Regions from separate parts of the Brenneria goodwinii genome, predicted to be linked through region 1. Evidence: predicted binding sites of a transcription regulator. Region 1 holds the regulator's gene; the other holds the start of a gene.

Evidence for each region. The regulator PurR, encoded in region 1, represses purine synthesis genes. The targets are predictions, from matches to a motif close to CANGCAAACGTTTGCNTG.
Region 2: a site for PurR is predicted at 2,937-2,954, ahead of cvpA (colicin V production protein). Genes of this name have one in related genera too.

The regions. Positions count from the first base shown of each region.
Region 1 covers NZ_CP014137.1:1,458,077-1,465,588, reverse strand. The annotation lists gene ACN28R_RS06615 (C40 family peptidase) at 1-272, shown strand, start outside; gene cydH (cytochrome bd-I oxidase subunit CydH) at 352-441, opposite strand; gene purR (HTH-type transcriptional repressor PurR) at 817-1,848, shown strand; gene cfa (cyclopropane fatty acyl phospholipid synthase) at 2,194-3,354, shown strand; gene ACN28R_RS06595 (riboflavin synthase) at 3,409-4,044, opposite strand; gene ACN28R_RS06590 (MATE family efflux transporter) at 4,474-5,847, shown strand; tRNA gene ACN28R_RS06585 (tRNA-Val) at 6,039-6,115, shown strand; gene ACN28R_RS06580 (TonB-dependent receptor domain-containing protein) at 6,598-7,512, shown strand, end outside.
Region 2 covers NZ_CP014137.1:688,668-696,179, forward strand. The annotation lists gene accD (acetyl-CoA carboxylase, carboxyltransferase subunit beta) at 1-812, shown strand, start outside; gene folC (bifunctional tetrahydrofolate synthase/dihydrofolate synthase) at 903-2,171, shown strand; gene dedD (cell division protein DedD) at 2,161-2,871, shown strand; gene cvpA (colicin V production protein) at 3,030-3,521, shown strand; gene purF (amidophosphoribosyltransferase) at 3,552-5,069, shown strand; gene ACN28R_RS03125 (UbiX family flavin prenyltransferase) at 5,271-5,840, shown strand; gene hisJ (histidine ABC transporter substrate-binding protein HisJ) at 6,262-7,041, shown strand; gene hisQ (histidine ABC transporter permease HisQ) at 7,225-7,512, shown strand, end outside.

The sequences.
Region 1 (7,512 bases):
AAATTTCCATCCCCCGCACCGCCAACGAAATGTATCATCTGCGCGACGCCGCGCCGATTAAGAAGAGTGAATTGGAAAGCGGAGATTTGGTGTTTTTCCGCATCAACAACCGCGGCGCCGCCGACCATGTAGGCGTTTATCTGGGTGACGGCAAATTTATTCAGTCGCCGCGAACAGGCTCGGATATTCGCATCAGCAAACTGAGTGAAGATTATTGGCAGGATCATTACGTCGGCGCGCGCCGCGTCGTTACCCCGCAAACTATTCGCTGAAACCCGTATAAGCGATTCGGGCGCGTTTAAACGCGCCCGAACAGGTGATGACGTAAACCGTCGAGCGGTTCAACGCCGATTAATTCATTACCGCCACAAAGCTAAACACAATAATCATTACCAACGCACCAACAGTGGCGAACAGCGACAACTTCAGGTCAGTATCCATAAGCGTTTCCTTTGTGCACTCGCGTTATCAGAAAAAACAGCAACCGTCTTTGTAATCCCAAGCATACGCTGGGCTAAAACAATATACTGTATAACTGTAGCAATTCTTCCATAGTCCGGCGGCAAAAACGCATACCGCTGTATCACTAATAGTATAAATTACCGCTTCCACTTTCGTGTCAAATCGGACAAAATCCGCTGTTTGATGCCACGCTGCGTATTGGTCGAAAAAAGTCAGCCTTGTCCCTTTAGGTATAACATTCGGCATTCTCCTTCTGAAATTCTGTTTTTTTACATAGAAAGAGAACTTTAAACGTAGGCAAACGATTAACAATATACTTACGACTGCAACGAGTCGGTTAGGAGTCATTTTTACATGGCAACGATCAAAGATGTGGCAAAACGTGCTGGCGTTTCGACCACAACCGTATCACACGTGATCAACAAAACACGTTTCGTCGCCGAAGAAACCAAGGCTGCCGTAAAGGCGGCCATTAAAGAGTTACACTATTCACCCAGCGCCGTCGCCCGCAGCCTCAAAGTGAATCACACCAAATCCATTGGCCTGCTGGCAACGTCCAGTGAAGCGCCCTACTTCGCTGAAATCATCGAAGCCGTTGAAAATAGTTGCTACGCCAAGGGTTACACGCTGATTTTGTGCAATTCGCATAACGATATCGATAAACAACGCGCCTGCCTTTCCATGCTGGCGCAAAAGCGTGTCGATGGGCTGCTGGTGATGTGTGCGGAATATCCTCCCCAATTGCTCGCTATGCTGGAAGACTATCGCAGCATTCCCATGGTGGTTATGGATTGGGGACAGGCGCACAGCGATTTTACCGACACCATCATTGATAACGCCTTTGAAGGCGGTTATATGGCGGGCCGTTACCTTATCGAACGCGGTCACCGGGATATCGGCGTCATCCACGGCATACTGGAGCGAAATACCGGCAGCGGGCGCTATCTTGGCTTTCTAAAAGCGCTGAGCGATGCCGATATTCAAATCCATGACGAATGGGTCGTTCGGGGAGATTTTGAGCCTGAATCCGGCTACAAAGCGATGCAGCAAATTCTGGCGCAGAAACACCGGCCTACGGCGGTTTTTTGCGGTGGGGATATTATGGCCATGGGCGCGATTTGCGCCGCGGATGAGCTGGGACTGCGCGTTCCCCAAGATATCTCGGTAATCGGATATGACAATGTTCGTCATGCCCGGTTCTTCACTCCCGCGCTGACCACCATCCACCAGCCCAAAGAGCGTCTGGGTCAATCGGCCCTGGCGATGCTGCTGGACCGTATCACCAGTAAACGTGAAGACGCGCAGGTCATTGAGGTGCACCCTACTCTGATTGAGCGCCGCTCCGTTGCCGACGGCCCATTTCGCGATTACCGGCGTTATTCCTAAATACCCGCAGCGCTTATACCCCGCAGAAACCAACATATCTCTAATGCTGCTTCAGCCAATTTATACTTGTACCCAGGCTGAAGCAGTCATAAACTAATTTACGGCTTTAAACGACAACAACCATATTTATCACTATCCTTTAGTGTTAAACGCATACGGGACGTGCGTGTTTATTTTAAGGATGAGTGCCCCTACGTATTTGCGTACCGGCTTTTTTCTCTTCATTTTCCTCTTGTCATTCAGAGGGTAGACGATGGGTTATACCCACCGATACCGTTAATGGGTAAAAAATTGTCTATGCTTTCCTTGCAGTTTTCACCTTAAGCAGCAAGGTAGGGAGAAATTATGAGTTCATCATGTGTAGAGGATGTAGAAGACCTGGGGAGTCACGCCAGCTCCTGGTTTCAAATTGTCCGCGAAATGCTGGACATGGCCGATATCAAAATCAACGGTTCGCGCCCTTTTGATATTAAGGTTAAAAACCCTGATTTTTTTAAACGCGTATTGCGTGAAGGCTCATTGGGATTAGGTGAAAGTTACATGGATGGCTGGTGGGAATGCGAAAAGCTGGATATGTTTTTTCATCGCATATTACGAGCCGGTCTGGATAAAAAAGTTCCTCATCACTTGAAAGACATTGCGCGCGTTATCGCCGCAAGGCTAATTAACCTGCAATCCAAAAGACGAGCCTGGATTGTCGGCAAAGAGCACTATGATCTAGGCAACGACCTATTTTCACTGATGCTGGATCCCTACATGCAATACTCTTGCGGTTATTGGAAACAGGCATCCACCCTGGAGCAGGCGCAGGAAGACAAACTGCAGATGATCTGCGAAAAACTCCAGTTGAAACCCGGAATGAAACTGCTGGATATTGGCTGCGGCTGGGGCGGATTGGCTGAATTCGCCGCTCGCCATTACGGCGTATCCGTCAGCGGTGTGACGATTTCCAAAGAGCAGCAAAAATTAGCACAGCAACGCTGCAAGGATCTGGATGTCACCATATTACTGCAGGACTACCGCGATCTGGATTTACAATTTGATCGGATTGTTTCCGTCGGGATGTTCGAACATGTCGGGCCGAAAAATTACGATACCTATTTCCGCATCGTAAATAAGAACCTTAAGCCAGACGGATTATTTTTATTGCATACCATCGGCGCGCAAAAAACCGACTCCGAAGTTGATCCCTGGATCAACAAATACATTTTCCCTAACGGTTGCGTTCCCTCCGTCCTGCACATCGCTCACGCCAGCGAGCCTTATATGGTGATGGAGGACTGGCACAATTTTGGCGCCGACTACGATCGCACCCTGATGGCATGGTACGAACGTTTTCAGCAGCATTGGCCGGAGCTTTCCGATCGCTACTCCGCGCGTTTCCGCCGTATGTTCAGCTACTACCTTAATGCCTGCGCCGGCGCTTTCCGAGCCAGGAATATCCAGCTATGGCAAGTCCTATTCAGTAAGGATGGTATCGAAGGGGGATTACGCGTTCCACGCTAATCGTTTTTTGATATCAGACCGCCCGGGAATCTTTCCCGGGCGGTTTTTAACCGGTTATTCTTCGCTGTCCGAACCGTTAACCTGCTGGCTGGCTAATACCCGCTCCACCGTATCCACCACGGCCTGAGTCTGCGGATCGATTTCGATATTCACCCGCTGCCCCAGCTTCTTCTGCCCCAACGTGGTACGATTTAACGTCTCGGGGATCAGATGCACGCAGAAGCGGCTACGGGTGACTTCACCGATTGTCAGGCTAATGCCATCGATCCCGATAAACCCTTTATGTAATACATACTTCATCAAAGACTCATCCGACAGACGGAACCAGATCTGGTGATTATTTTCTGAAACCAGAATCTTTACCACTTCCGCCGTGCAGATAATATGACCGGACATAACATGCCCGCCAATCTCATCGCCAAACTTCGCCGCCCGCTCAAGGTTCACGCAATCGCCCTCGGTGATATCCCCCAAATTGGTCAACCGAAGCGTTTCTTTCATCAGGTCAAAACTGACGCGATCGCCATCTACTGACGTTACCGTCAGGCAACAGCCATTATTGGCCACCGAAGCGCCTGGCACTAATCCCGGCAATAACTCTGGCGGCAATTGAACAACGTGGGTGCGAAAATTTACTTTTTCATCAATAGACACCACCGGCGCAGTGCCTTGAACAATACCGGTAAACATGCGGCTCGCCTCTCAAAGAATGACGTAAATGAAATGAGTGCTAAGCGATAAGATCACGACTCATTGCTGTATCATGCAGTGTGCCCCATATTTAGATGAAAACCAAACCTGATTGCGGAAACGCGCCTCGGCAAAAACCTGATTAATAAAACTTGTGGCGATAATTTAATCGCGGAAACAAATGGCGGTATTTATTTCTGCGACAGTTCTATTTATTTCGAACTTTATCTAAAACTGATTTATAGTTAGCGCTTTCTAATTTTTATCATCAAAACAGGATATTTTATCGTCAATATCCTACAACGACTCAACTGCGTTTGCTTTACCTTTCCACAGGCTGATTTACTGCTAACAAGTCGTTACAATAGCTTGCGTTTATCCTGTTTAATTCCCTGGCTATCCTATTTAGTCAATCCAAGGTAGGTGTTTGTGCAAAAGTATCTGTCAGAAGCGCGAAAATTATTAGCGCTCGCTATCCCCGTCATTATTGCGCAAGTGTCTCAAACGTCCATGGGGGTGGTTGATACCATCATGGCCGGCGCATATAGCGCTACGGATATGGCAGCCGTCGCTATCGGCACTTCAATCTGGCTACCCGCCATTCTTTTTGGCCATGGCTTGCTGCTGGCGCTTGTCCCGGTCGTCGCCCAGTTAAATGGCGCAGGACGCCGCGATCGTATCGCGCATCAGGTGCAGCAGTCTTTCTTTCTGGCTTTGGTGGTTTCCCTGGTGACGATGCTGGCGCTGTATCAGGGCGGGCATATTATCCGTCTGATGAATGATGACTCGCCTGCCCTGGTCGAAAAGGCCATTGGCTATTTGCACGCGCTTCTTTGGGGTGTACCGGGGTATCTGTTCTATCAGGTGTTACGCGGCCAGTGCGAAGGATTGTCGAAAACCAAGCCGGGGATGATCATCGGTTTCATCGGTTTACTGATTAACATTCCGATCAACTACATCTTTATCCACGGCAAGTTCGGCCTGCCTGAGTTGGGCGGGGTTGGCTGCGGCGTTGCGACCGCCTCGGTTTATTGGGCTATGTTCTTGCTGCTGGCGACCTATAGCAAACGCGCCGCCTGGCGGCGGGACATCAAACCGCAGCAGGCCGGATTCAAACCGGATTGGCCGGCGTTGAAGCGTTTGTTCGGCCTCGGCCTGCCGGTAGCGCTGGCGCTGCTTTTTGAGGTGACGCTGTTTGCCGTCGTGGCGTTACTGGTGCTGCCGCTTGGCGTGGTTGATGTCGCCGGCCATCAGATTGCGCTTAACTTTAGTTCGCTGATGTTCGTGCTGCCGCTTTCCGTGGGTATTGCAACCACCATACGGGTCGGCCACCGTCTGGGGGAAGGCTCAGTGGACAACGCGCGCGTCGCCGCCTATACGGGAATAGTCAGCGGCGTGGTAATAGCATTCTGCACTGCTATTTTCACCATCCAGCTACGCGAACCCATCGCCCTGCTCTACAACAAGGATCCGGCCGTCGTGGCGATGGCGTCACAGTTAATGTTGCTGGCTGCTGTGTACCAAATCTCCGATGCCATACAAACCATCGGCAGCGGCGTACTGCGTGGTTATAAAGATACCCGCTCAATCTTCTATATTACCTTCGTCGCTTATTGGATACTGGGACTTCCCAGCGGCTACCTGCTGGCATTAACCGATTATATTGTCCCGCGCATGGGGCCGGCCGGTTTTTGGTGCGGATTTATCATTGGCTTAACGGCTTCCGCCGTCATGATGGTCGCACGTATTCGCTGGGTTCAGCGCCAACCGGCCGCGCTGATTTTGTCTCGGTCAACGCATTGATTGCACACGGCCAGGCGCCATGGATGGCGATAACCGGATGAAAAAACAGCGGGATGAATAGAAGCGCAGCAATCGCACCGGACAAGGGCACAAATTTGCATGTTTCCCCTTGCCAGCAGCGATAGCGCCCGTTAATATTCGTCCCCGCTGTCAGGCAGAACGTCTGACTTTACGTTGTTTACTCTCCTAATGCGTTCTTAGCTCAGTTGGTTAGAGCACCACCTTGACATGGTGGGGGTCGATGGTTCGAGTCCATTAGAACGCACCATTTCTTATCCCGCTGACATCTATTAATATTTAAAGTCCGCTAGTCTTTGGGAAGGCCCGTCCTCGTTCCATTGAAGTCCACCCGAATCACGACTTTTAACTCCATTTGCAATGAAGAAATGTCCCCGTTCACACGGGGCACGGTGATCGGTCAGAACCATTCTGGAAATGGGTTGTTCCAGGTCGCCCACACATCTGCAGCCCCTCTAAATGTGCTCTCAACATCCACGTAGAGATCGTCCATGTCGGGGTCGTTTTGCAAAGTTGCTTGCATTTGTTATGTTATAACATAACAATACTTAAAAAAATCACATCCGTCTGTTGTGGCGGCAAAGGCGCGACCAACCAGATGACAACTGACGCGTGCAGCAAAGTCTGTCTCTGATTTGCTCCGGTGCAGCACACCAGATGGCGGTTCGCCAATCTTGTACCACCGGTACGGATGAAAATTGACATGGTGTAATGAAACCAGGGAATTGAACGATGAACACAAAACGTAAAGCAGTTGCGGCCTGCCTGCTTGCATTGACGTCGCTCGGCGACGGCGTCCGTGCGGAAGAAGCGGATTTGGAACGGCGCGCCCGAACAGGCTCACAGTCCCTCAATGCCGAACCGACGGCGGATATCGTGGTCACCGCCACCACCTCGGCACGTAGCGTCGCCGACGCGCCCGCCAGCGTTTCCGCCATTAACGGCGACGATTTGCGCCGACATCCGGTCAACGATCTGACCGACGCGGTCAGGGACTCCGTCGGTATCGCTCCTGAGAGCGTCGGTCTGGGACGGCGCGGCATCTCGATTCGCGGTATGGATGCCGAACATACGCTAATGTTGATTGACGGACAGCGTATCAATTCGTCCGCGTCGGCCATCGCCCACTCTGATTTCGAGCTCGGCTGGGTGCCCACGGAAGCCATCGAACGGGTGGAAGTGATACGCGGCCCGATATCATCCCTGTACGGTTCCGAGGCTCTGGGCGGCGTCGTCAACGTTATCACCCGTTCGGCGACCGATCGCTGGCAGGGATCTTTCAGCAGCTATGGCATGGTCAACGATCACGGTCTGGACGGCGATCAATACAAGAACGGCTTTTATCTCGGCGGACCGCTGGTCCCCGGTATTCTGGGCCTGAACGCCTGGGGAGAATACCGACGCCGCGCCGCGTTGCGCGACGCCGATGACGCCACGCTGACCGCGCTCGACCGGCAACGCGCCACAACGGGACACATCGGCCTGACCTGGACGCCAGATCCGCGCCAACGCATCGATCTGTCCATGGATGCGGGCAACGAGTCGCTGGAAGGCGTGCGTAGCGGAACAGGCGACGCAATCTATCAGGCCGGAAACGACGTTCAGCGCCGCCGCTACTCGGCCACCCATGCCGGCGAGTGGGACTGG
Region 2 (7,512 bases), 770 kb from region 1:
TGCTTTATCGCGCAGAGCTGGAGCGTAATCTGGAAGTTTGCCCTAAGTGCGATCACCACATGCGTCTCTCCGCGCGCGCTCGTCTACAATCTTTCCTGGATAAAGAAGGGACGGTAGAGTTAGGCAGCGAACTGGAGCCGAAAGATATCCTGAAATTCCGGGATTCTAAAAAATACAAAGATCGTTTGGTTGCCGCGCAAAAGCAATCTAACGAAAAAGATGCGCTGATTGTGATGAAAGGCACGCTATACGGTATGCCAATCGTTGCGGCTTCGTTTGAGTTTGCCTTTATGGGCGGTTCTATGGCGTCGGTCGTCGGGGCGCGTTTCGTTCGCGCCGTCGAGCAGGCGATTGAAGATGGCTGCCCGCTGGTCTGTTTCTCCGCCAGCGGCGGCGCCCGGATGCAGGAAGCGCTGATGTCGTTGATGCAAATGGCGAAAACCAGCGCGGCGTTGGCAAAAATGCGCGAGCGCGGTTTGCCCTACATCTCTGTATTGACCGACCCGACTATGGGCGGCGTATCCGCCAGTCTGGCGATGCTGGGCGATCTGAACATCGCCGAGCCTAAGGCGCTGATTGGTTTTGCCGGACCGCGAGTGATTGAACAGACCGTGCGTGAAAAATTGCCGCCGGGCTTTCAGCGCAGCGAATTCCTGATCGAAAAAGGCGCTATCGACATGATCGTTCGCCGCCCGGAAATGCGTTATAAACTGGCGAAGATCCTTGCCAAGTTGACCAACTATCCGGAACCGAGTAATGAAGTGGTGGAGCCTCATCATGATGAGACGCCTGAATCTCAGGATGACGCATAGTTGAACTAATGAACGGGAAGCATGAATGCCGCATTGAGCAAAATTTGTGCTTCCCGTATAAAATGAACCGTAAGCCAGTGAACGGGACTCATGGATAATCTTCAAAAACCCCAAGCCACGTCGCCTTTGGTCACGTGGCTTCATTATCTTGAGCATCTGCACGGCCAGGCCATCGATTTGGGACTGGCGCGCGTAAAGCAGGTCGCCGAGAATCTTCAATTGTTACGGCCCGCCAATGTGGTCTTTACCGTCGCAGGCACCAATGGCAAGGGCACAACCTGCTGCACGCTGGAATCCATACTGTTGGTCGCCGGATTGCGGGTCGGCGTATACAGCTCTCCGCACTTGCTGCGTTATACCGAGCGGGTAAGAATCCAGGGGAAAGAATTACCTGAGGCGATGCACTGTCAGGCATTTGCCGATATCGAAGCCGGAAGAGGGGAGGTTTCACTGACCTATTTCGAGTTCGGCACCCTGGCGGCGTTGCAGATGTTCAAACAGGCCGAGCTGGATGTGGTTATTCTGGAGGTTGGTTTAGGCGGACGTCTTGATGCGACCAATATCATCGATGCGGATGTTGCGGCGGTAACCAGCATCGCACTGGATCACACCGACTGGTTGGGAAACGACAGAGAAAGCATTGGCAGAGAAAAAGCGGGCATATTCCGGCGGGGTAAACCCGCGGTGGTCGGCGAACCCGATATGCCGATATCTATTGCCGACGTTGCCGGCGAAAAAGGCGCCGTGTTGTTACGGCGCGGTCGGGACTGGGACTTTTCCATTCAGCACGACGGATGGAGCTGGCAGAATAAGCAACGCGAATTGTCAGACTTGCCGATGCCGAATGTGCCGTTAGCCAATGCGGCGACGGCATTGACCGCGTTGAATTATTCCCCCTTGAATGTGAATGATCAGGCGATTCGTCAGGGATTGCGTCTGGCGTCGTTGCCCGGCCGTTTTCAAATCGTCGGCGAGAACCCGCTGTTGATTCTGGATGTCGCCCATAACCCTCACGCCGCCGCTTATCTGGCGAGCCGATTGGCGGCGCTGCCGAAAAACGGGAAAGTGCGCGCCGTGGTGGGAATGCTGTCGGATAAAGACATCGGCGGCACGTTGAACCATTTAAAACCATTGGTTGATAAGTGGTACTGCGCCCCGCTGGAGGGGCCGCGCGGGGCGACAGCGGAGCAGTTGGCCGAACACCTGGATCATTGCCGGCAATTCACTGACGTAGCCGACGCCTGGCGCCAGGCGATGGCCGCGTCGGCAAAACAGGATATCGTCATTGTCTGTGGATCTTTTCATACGGTAGCGCATGTCATGGAAGCGCTGGATGAGGGGAATGCGTATGGCGAGTAAATTTCAGAATCGGTTAGTGGGAACGATCATTCTGGTTGCGCTGGGGGTCATTGTGCTGCCCGGCCTGTTGGACGGTAAGAAAAAACACTATGAAGACGAGTTTGCGGCAATCCCGCTGGTTCCTACGCAGGATGAAAGCAACGAAATGGATTCGCTGCCCGCGCTGAATCAATCTTTGCCCAGCCAGCCGCCGGAAGGCGCCGAAGCGGCAATGAAAGATAATGCCGCCGAATCCGATGCGGAAAATAGCGATGCAGGCGCTAAAGCGGAACGTTCCGCTCCCGCAACCAATGCGCCAGCGGTGACGCCGCCGCCCGTTGCCGTCGAGCGGCCGGTGCAAAAACCGGTTGAAGTCAAACCGCAGCCGAAACCGGAAGTTAAGCCCAAACCCGAACCTAAGCCGGAGCCGAAACCTGAGCCGAAACCGGAAACCAAACCGGCGGAACAGGCTCCTGTCGGACAGGCCTTCGTGGTGCAACTCGGCGCGCTGAAAAATGCGGATAAGGTTAATGAGATCGTCGCCAAGCTGCGTCTTTCCGGCTACCGGGCGTATACCGTCCCCACGACGCCGGTTCAGGGACAGATTACCCGCATTTATGTCGGGCCGGATGCGTCGAGGCAGAAACTACAGGCCTCGCTGGCGGAACTTCACCAGATCAGCGGGCTAAACGGCCAGGTTAGATCGTATAGCGCGCGTTAGGGGATTAACGCATCGGCGGGCTATTTTTGTTTGGTTCTCTATTAATAAAATCGGCGGAAATACGCTACGCAAACGTTTTCTTTTTCTGTTAGAATGCGCCGCGAACAGGATGACGTGGCGACCTGACGGTTGGCATCGTTCATTGATTAGGATGACTCATGATTTGGGTTGATTACGTCATTATTGGCATCATCGGATTTTCGGCGCTGGTTAGCCTTATCCGGGGGTTTGTACGTGAAGCGTTGTCGCTGGTAACCTGGGGATGTGCGTTTTTTATCGCCAGTCACTACTATGTTTACCTCGCTGTGTACTTCACCCGTTTTGATGACGAACTGGTACGTAACGGTATTGCTATTGCCATTCTGTTTATTGCGACATTGATTGTGGGTGCTATCGTCAACTATGTGATCGGTTCATTAGTTGAACGCACCGGGCTTTCAGGCACCGACCGCGTATTAGGCGTTTGTTTCGGTGCGCTGCGCGGTGTGCTGATTGTTTCTGCACTGCTATTCTTTCTGGATACCTTCACCGGTTTTTCACAGAGTGCTGACTGGAAGCAGTCCCAGTTAATACCGCAGTTCAGTTACATTATCAGGTGGTTTTTTGACTACCTGCAAAGCACGTCAAGTTTCTTGCCGCAGCATCTATAGCTGCGGTAGCGCTGATGAGGAAAAGACACCATGTGCGGTATTGTCGGTATCGCCGGTTTTACACCGGTCAACCAGTCGATTTATGACGCGTTAACGGTGTTGCAACACCGTGGGCAGGATGCCGCAGGCATCATCACCATTGATGCCTTAAACTGTTTTCGCCTGCGCAAGGCCAACGGCCTGGTGAAAGATGTGTTTGAAGCACGGCACATGCAACGTTTACAAGGCAACATGGGCATTGGCCATGTGCGTTATCCCACTGCGGGCAGTTCCAGCGCTTCGGAAGCGCAGCCTTTCTATGTTAACTCACCGTTCGGCATCACGCTGGCGCATAACGGTAACCTGACCAACGCGCACGAACTGCGTAAAAAGCTGTTCGAGCAAGAGCGTCGTCATGTTAATACCACGTCGGATTCTGAAATTTTATTGAATATTTTCGCCAGAGAACTGGATCGTTTTCAGCACTATCCGCTGGAAGCCGATAACATTTTTGCGGCGGTTGCTGCGACACACCAGCAAATTCGCGGGGCTTATGCCTGTGTCAGTATGATTATCGGTCACGGGATGGTGGCTTTCCGCGATCCGAACGGTATTCGTCCTCTGGTTATCGGTAAACGCGATCTGGAAGATGGCCGCAGCGAATATATGGTGGCGTCGGAAAGCGTCGCGCTGGATACGCTGGGCTTTGAATTCCTGCGTGATGTGGCGCCGGGAGAAGCGATTTACATCACTGAGAAAGGGCAATTGTTCACCTGTCAGTGTGCCGAGAATCCGAAAAGCAATCCGTGCCTGTTCGAATATGTTTACTTCGCGCGCCCGGACTCTTTCATCGATAAAATTTCGGTGTACAGCGCACGCGTGCGGATGGGGCAGAAATTGGGTGAGAAGATCGCCCGCCAGTGGGAAGATCTCGACATTGATGTGGTGATCCCCATTCCTGAAACGTCCTGTGATATCGCGCTGGAAATCGCGCGCATTATTAACAGGCCATATCGCCAGGGCTTTGTGAAGAACCGCTACGTAGGCCGTACCTTTATCATGCCGGGCCAGCAGGCTCGCCGCAAATCGGTACGCCGCAAGCTGAATGCTAACCGCGCCGAGTTCCGAGATAAAAACGTTCTGCTGGTCGATGACTCCATCGTCCGCGGTACGACCTCAGAGCAGATTGTGGAGATGGCGCGCGAAGCGGGAGCCAAGCGTGTCTATCTGGCCTCGGCCGCGCCGGAAATCCGCTTCCCCAACGTTTATGGCATTGATATGCCAAGCGCCAATGAACTGATTGCCCACGGCCGCGAAGTGGAAGAGATCCGGCAGCTTATTGGCGCAGACGCGCTAATCTTCCAGGATCTTGACGATCTGATCGCCGCCGCGCGTGAAGATAACCCGGATATCACTCAGTTTGAATGTTCGGTATTCAACGGGGTGTATGTGACCAAAGACGTCGACCAGAGCTATCTGGACTATCTGGAAGTCCTGCGTAATGACGATGCGAAAGCGTTGCGTAGCCAGAGCGAAGTGGAAGATCTGGAGTTGCACAACGAAGGTTAAGTCAAAGCCTTTTCGCGGTGTCACTAAAAGGGGAGTGCGCTTGGGCGCGCTCCCCTTTCTGTCATTGAGTCATCTTCACGAAGGCGGGACTCTGCTTTTTGTGATGATGCTATATCATTGGGTAGATTCCTGCTTTCGCAGAAATGACGAATGTCGATATGATGAAAGGGACTTACACATTGTCGGCCGGAGGCAGTATTGATGAAGCGACTTATTATAGGTATTTCCGGCGCCAGCGGGGTGATTTATGGCGTTCGCCTGCTGCAGGTTCTACAGGCGGTTGACGGTATAGAAGCGCACTTGATTATGAGTCAGGCGGCCCGGCAGACGCTGTCTTTGGAAACGGATTTCAGCCTGCGCGATGTCCAGGCGCTGGCCGATGTGGTGCATGATACGCGTGATATTGCCGCCAGTATCTCTTCCGGTTCATTTAAAACCGCCGGCATGGTGATTCTGCCCTGCTCAATAAAAACCCTGTCGGCGATTGCCCACAGCTACAGCGACAACCTGCTGGCGCGCGCCGCCGATGTCGTGCTGAAAGAGCGCAGGCGACTGGTGCTCTGTGTGCGTGAAACGCCGCTGCATCTGGGGCATCTGCGAATAATGACCGCGGCTGCGGAGCTAGGCGCGATTATCATGCCGCCAGTGCCCGCTTTTTATCATCGCCCGCAAAGTGTGCAGGATATCGTCGATCAGACGGTGAACCGGGTTCTCGATCAGTTTGATATTACGCTGTCGGAAGATCTTTTCACTCGCTGGCAAGGCGCGTGAACGTTGCATGTTTTTTGCGCATTAGTTTTTAGCGCGCCAAGCTGTCAGATGCATCGCCCCATTTTGGGGCTTTTTTATGGTGATGCACTACATTGTTGCGTCGTCGCCCCTTTATGGTGCTAATGAGATCCGTGCTTATTATTTTATGGCTTGTCTTTTTCTATTGAGAATCGGTTCCTGCCATTCCTTATGAGAAGTTAAGTCTAAAAATTATTGTTAATCATTGGATTAGGTGATTTTTAGCGTTATCCCCATTATGCCATTTTGTTAATGCGAATTTCTTATTATGGCATGAAAACTGCAGGGCTCCTGAGTGGAAGAGCAGAGTAATTAATCACGTTAGCTGTTTTTAAAGCAATAAATCATCCAGATGTCGACAAATAATTTTTGACCTTCAATCACTCATTGGAAAGGTAGCAATATGAAAAAACTGATAAAAGTTTTGCCGCTGGCATTAATTTTGGCCGCAGGAAGCGCGATGGCTGACATTCCCAAGAACCTTAAATTGGGTACCGATCCCACTTACGCGCCGTTTGAATCTAAAAATGCCAGTGGTGAATTGATTGGGTTTGATATCGATCTGGCGAAAGAACTGTGCAAACGTATCGAGACTCACTGCACTTTTGTCGAAAGTGACTTTGATGCGTTAATCCCGTCCCTGAAGGCTAAAAAAATCGATGCCATTATCTCTTCGCTCTCCATCACGGAAAAGCGTCAGCAGGAGATCGCCTTTACCGACAAACTTTACGCCGCTAATGCGCGACTGATCGCCAAAAAAGGCAGCAGCATCCAACCGACGCTGGAATCTCTGGCCGGTAAACGCGTCGGCGTATTGCAGGGCACCACCCAGGAGTCCTACGCCAATGCGAACTGGCAGCCGAAAGGGGTGGATATCGTCGCTTATCAAAACCAGGATCTGGTCTATGACGATTTGACCGCTGGCCGTATCGACGCGGCGTTCCAGGATGAAGTGGCGGCTAGCGAAGGCTTTTTGAAGTTGAATGTGGGCAAAGATTATGAATTCGCCGGGCCGGCGGTGAAAGACGACAAATATTTTGGCGTCGGTACCGGTATAGGGTTACGCAAAGAAGACTCAGAATTGAAAGCCGCGCTGGATAAGGCATTTGCAGAAATGCGCGCAGATGGCACCTACGATACTTTTGCGAAGAAATATTTCGATTTTGACGTCTACGGCGGTTAATTAAATAGTTAAGGTTGGCAATGGGGTGTCGCTGCTGCTTTCATCCCGTTTCCTTGCTTTTGTCCCGGCGTTCAAAGATAGCGAAAATGTTTTTGAACGCTGCTTGCGGCAACACATGGAAGATACGGTCAAAGAATCATATTTCGTTATCAACCCCTGGTTTACCTTAAACGGAAATAAGCAATGTTCTACGGCTATTCCCAATTAATTCTCGATGGTGCGGCAATGACGCTGAAGCTGGCGGTGAGTTCACTGTTGCTGGCGCTAGTCATTGGTCTGATTGGGGCTAGCGCGAAGCTCTCCCCCAATCGCCTGTTATCCGGCTGTTTCTCCTGCTATACCACGCTGATTCGCGGCGTTCCTGATTTGGTGCTGATGCTGCTGATTTTTTATGGTTTGCAGATAACGCTGAATAGCGTAACGGAGATGCTGAATTTCAGACAGATTGATATCGATCCGCTTACGGCAGGC